Regions from separate parts of the Exiguobacterium sp. SH3S3 genome, predicted to be linked through region 2. Evidence: riboswitches for the same ligand, from Rfam matches in the RefSeq annotation. Region 2 holds a riboswitch; the other holds the start of a gene.
What was found. Region 2 has a riboswitch for FMN ahead of EVJ28_RS02680 (ECF transporter S component). Riboswitches for the same ligand answer to the same signal wherever they lie in the genome.
Positions count from the first base shown of each region.

Region 1: linked by a shared signal. The riboswitch ahead of ribD (bifunctional diaminohydroxyphosphoribosylaminopyrimidine deaminase/5-amino-6-(5-phosphoribosylamino)uracil reductase RibD) and the one ahead of EVJ28_RS02680 (ECF transporter S component) in region 2 are both predicted to bind FMN.

Region 1 covers NZ_SJUU01000005.1:41,878-44,342, reverse strand. Annotated here, with positions in the region: gene EVJ28_RS06265 (undecaprenyl-diphosphate phosphatase) at 1-620, shown strand, start outside; FMN riboswitch at 712-854, shown strand; gene ribD (bifunctional diaminohydroxyphosphoribosylaminopyrimidine deaminase/5-amino-6-(5-phosphoribosylamino)uracil reductase RibD) at 1,005-2,087, shown strand; gene ribE (riboflavin synthase) at 2,068-2,465, shown strand, end outside.
Region 2 covers NZ_SJUU01000002.1:188,234-190,698, forward strand. Annotated here, with positions in the region: gene EVJ28_RS02670 (Rossmann-fold NAD(P)-binding domain-containing protein) at 1-367, opposite strand, end outside; gene EVJ28_RS02675 (HesB/IscA family protein) at 477-833, opposite strand; FMN riboswitch at 931-1,072, shown strand; gene EVJ28_RS02680 (ECF transporter S component) at 1,231-1,818, shown strand; gene EVJ28_RS02685 (NupC/NupG family nucleoside CNT transporter) at 1,929-2,465, opposite strand, start outside.

The DNA.
Region 1 (2,465 bases), on a different contig from region 2:
TCCGGCTCGTCTTCAGTCTGTGGACGTTCTTATTTAAGAAAGACCGCAGCGAGGATACGATGATCGACGTCAAGTTCATCGGTCTCTTGCTCGTCGCGACCGTACCGGCCGGCGTGCTCGGCGTGTTATTCGGCGATTGGATCGGTGAGACGCTCAGCGGCGTCGCGACGGTCGGCTATACGTTGATCTTGACCGGGGTCGCTCTTTGGTTCATCCGCAATATGCGTGGGAATAAAGGGGACGGCGGTATCACGTTACGTGACGCCATCTTGATCGGTCTCGCCCAAGCGGTCGCGCTCATCCCTGGGATCAGCCGCTCGGGTGCCACGATCGTCATGGCAATGTTGCTCGGCATTAAACAAGAGTCGGCGCTCCGGTTCTCGTTCTTCTTGTTCATCCCGGTCAGTCTCGGGACGATGATTTTGGACGGGCCGGTCTTGTTCACCGATCCGACGACGCGCGATCTGTTCGGTCCGCTCGTCTTGGCGTTCATCGCCTCGTACGCGCTGACGGCCATCTCGCTCAAATGGTTCCAGCACATCATGGCGAAAGGTGAGCTCAAGTACTTCTCGTTCTATTGTTGGATCGTCGGTTTGCTCGTCGTCTTGTTCTTGGCTTGATTGGAAGCGCTGCTCATCGGAGCAGCGCTTTTTTGCGCTTTTATTTTTGCCTTCGATTCTTTTTTGCGCTAAAGTAAAGGAGTACAAATAAATATTCCTTCGGGGTCGGGTGCAATTCCCAACCGGCGGTGATGGGCGCAAGCCTTAAGTCCGTGACCCGGGCGCACGTGTGCGAACGGTGGATCTAGTGCGATTCTAGAGCCGACAGTATAGTCTGGATGGGAGAAGGAAAAAAGACAGGTCCTCGTGACCTGCGCTTCGTCGTACGTTATTCTGTAAAGAAAACGTTTATTTGGCTCGCCCAATGACGACTGAAACCTCCCGCCGAGACCCTAAGGACATCCTTAGGGTCTTTTTGTTTGTACGAAACAAGGAGGGAGAACGATGCAACAGTACATGCAACAAGCAATCCAATTGGCCAAGTCCGCTGCCGGACAGACCGGTGTGAACCCGCTCGTCGGGGCCGTCGTCGTCAATGACGGTCGCGTCGTCGGATTCGGTGCCCATTTGAAGGCCGGTGAACCGCACGCCGAAGTGCACGCCATTCGCATGGCCGGTGCGTCCGCATACGGTGCGACGATTTACGTCACGCTCGAGCCGTGCTCGCACTACGGGAAGACGCCGCCGTGTGCCGACTTGATCGTCGAGTCGGGCATCAAGCGCGCCGTCATCGCGATGGAAGACCCGAACCCGCTCGTCGCAGGGAAAGGTGTCGCTCGTTTGAAGGCGGCCGGGATCGACGTCGAAGTCGGTCTGCTCGAAAACGAGGCCCGTGCGCTCAATCCGGCGTTCCTACGTTCGCTTGAGACGAAGCGACCGTACGTCGTATTGAAGACGGCGACGAGCCTAGACGGGAAAGTCGCGCTTGAGGCGGGTGAGAGCCAGTGGGTGACCGGGATTGAAGCGAGACGTGACGTCCATGAACTACGGGCGACGGTCGATGCCGTCTTGACTGGAATCGGGACCGTGCTCGCCGACGACCCGGCCTTGACCGTCCGGCTCGACACGCCGACACGTCAGCCGCTCCGGGTCATCCTCGACCGTGAGCTCCGCTTACCGCTCTCGAGTCAGCTCGTTCGCAGCGCGACAGACGTGCCGGTGCTCGTCTACACGCAGTCCGAGGATGAAGAGAAACGGACCGCGCTCGCGAAGGGCGGTGTCGAGCTTGCCGACTATTCGACACTCGATAACGTCCTGCGTGACTTGTACGGTCGCGGCGTCGGCCGTTTGCTCATCGAGGCGGGACCGACGCTCGTGACGTCATTCTTTGACGGACGATACGTCGACGAATGGGTCATGTATCAGTCACCGCGCGTGTTCGGTGGGAACCGAGGCGTCTATCGCTCGAGCCAAGCCGGACCGTTAGATACGATCGAACGCTTCGCCATCGGCTCGGTCGAGACGGTCGGTACCGATATCAAGCTCGTCATGAGAAAGGAGGAGTCCAATGTTCACGGGAATCGTTGAAGAAATCGGCAGTGTGAAAGCCGTGAAGCGGAACGGGCCGTCGCTACGGCTCACGCTCGCGGGCAAGGTCGTGCTAGAAGACGTGAAGCTCGGCGACAGCATCTCGGTGAACGGGATTTGCCTGACCGTGACGGCGTTTGATCAAACGAGTTTTGCCGTCGACGTCATGCCGGAGACGCTCAAAGCGTCAAGTCTAGATGGGGTCCGCCCTGGAACGGACGTCAACCTCGAGCGGGCGATGCCGGCGAACGGTCGCTTCGGCGGTCACTTCGTCTCGGGACACGTCGACGGGGTCGGTCGCATCGTCAAGAAGCGTCCGCTCGCGAACGCGGTCTACATCGATATTAGTTGCGAGTCGTCGTTGCTCCGTTTCATCGT
Region 2 (2,465 bases):
CGAGGTGATATTCGTGATGGAGCGGATTGAAGTCGCTCTCTTTTAAAGCTGCCTCTGGCGCATAGACGGACATCGTCGACGTGAGCACATATTTCCCGACCCGATCCATGAAGGCGTCTGTCGCGATCTTCGCCTGATACGGATTGAAACAAATATTGTCGTAGACGAGGTCATACTCGTTGCGTGCGAGGTCTTTCATCGTCGCGACCGACTGACGGTCGCCTTTAATGGAGCGGATGCCTTCCGCTTCCGGCACTTGCAGCTGACCGCGTGTGACGATCGTCACGTCGTCTCCCGCTTCAGCGAGACGGAGCGCGAGCCGTTTCCCAAAGTAACGTGAGCCACCGAAAATCAACACTTTCCTCATCGTACCTACCCCCTTCTCATCCTTCTCCATCCAATATTCCCGTTCATTTCCTCTCATTAACATGCTCACCAAAAAAGGTTGCCGAACATGTCGGCAACCCGTCTATCGTTTAGCAATCCCCGGGCGTGCCGGCGTTCGCCGCCGTCCGGAAACTCGAACCGCAACCGCACGTCGCGATCGCGTTCGGATTTTTGATCGTGAAGCCCCCGCCGAGCATCGACTGCTTGTAGTCGATCTCGAGCCCGTCGACGACACCATGGTCGGCTTCGGCGACGATGACGCGGACGCCATGATGGTCGAACTGGACATCCTTGTCCGTCTTGTCTTCATCGAACCCCATCCCATAGGATAGGCCGGTACACCCACCGCCTTGGACTTTGATCCGTAAGAACTGATTTTCAGGGCGTTCGGTCTGTTTCATCATATCGATGACTTGTAGTGCGGCTGGCTCTGTCAAATGAATCATCTGAACTCCTCCTCATTTATCTTCACTTCAAGTCAACTGACTTGTGATTTTGTGAAATATCTTGTATAACTAAACTGTAACAAAAAAAATTAAATCGTTCCATCTTCGGGGCAGGGTGAAATTCCCGACCGGCGGTATTGAAGACAAGTTCTTCTCAGCCCGTGAGCGAGCAAGGCGTTGCTTGCTGATTTCGTGAGATTCGAAAGCCGACAGTAAAGTCTGGATGGGAGAAGATGGCGGCATCCGACCGATATTTGGATGTTTTCTTTGGCGTGGCTTAAACGTTGACGAGAACATCTGTTTCGTATGCGCGTAAACTCTCCCGATTGTTCACACAATCGGGTTTTTCTATGCGACGGGTGCCATTCATCAAGGAGCGACAAAAGGAGAGATTTTGATGAAAACAACGCGCAACAAACGATTGACAACACTGGTGACGCTATCGATGCTCGGGGCGATTTCATTCGTCCTCATGCTCTTTAACTTCCCGCTACCCTTCCTGCCACCATTCCTAAAAGTGGACTTCAGTGACATCCCAGCGCTCGTCGCCGGTATCGTCTTCTCGCCACTCGCAGGTGTCGTGGTCGTCGCTCTCAAAAACGTCCTCTACTATGTCTTTAACGGTGGCGGCGTCCCGGTCGGTGAAGTCGCGAACTTCTTTGCAGGTGTCGCATTCATATATCCGGTCGCTTGGTTCTACCATAAACGTAAAACGAATAAAGCGCTCGCTTCAGGCCTCGTGGCAGGTACGATCACGATGGCGCTCAGCTTGGCGATTTTGAACTACCTACTCATTTTACCAGCTTACGCGTTCTTCTTCGGAATGGCCGAGATGGCCGATCCGGCAGTCAAAACGAACCTCGTCTTGTACGGCATCTTACCGTTCAACTTGATTAAGGCATTATTGATCACCGCCTTGTTCGTCCCGCTCTTCCTGAAGTTGAAGCCGTGGATCGAACGTCAACACATGCAACTGCAAGCTTAACGCCCAATCACCCAAGGGAGACATCCCTTGGGTGATTTTTTGTAGTCACTATATGGCAACCATGAACAAGAGCGCCCACCGGAGTGAGCGCTCTTGTTTGTGAATAACGATTAGAGAAGAAGACCAGCGAGAGTCGCTGACATCAAGTTCGCAAGCGTACCTGCGAGAATCGCGAGGACACCCATACGTGCGATGTCGTTACGACGGTTCGGAGCCATACCACCAAGACCACCGAGAAGGATGGCAAGTGATGAGATGTTGGCGAATCCACAGAGTGCGAACGCGATCATCGCTTCTGTACGAGCTGACAAATCACCTGAACCGATGATCGGTGCGAACTCAGAGAAGGCAACGAATTCGTTCAAGACGAGTTTTTGTCCAAGGAAGCTACCGAATTGTACGGCATCTGCCCATGGTACACCGATGACGAACGCGAGCGGTGCAAACACGTAACCAAGGATCAATTGAAGTGAGAGGCCTTCTAGACCGAACCAACCACCGATTCCACCAAGAAGCAAGTTGACGAGTGCGATCAATGAAACGAAGGCAAGAAGCATCGCACCGACGTTCAATGCGAGGAACAAACCGTCTGACGCACCGCGAGCGGCCGCATCGACGAAGTTTGCTGCTTTGTTCTCTTCATCTTC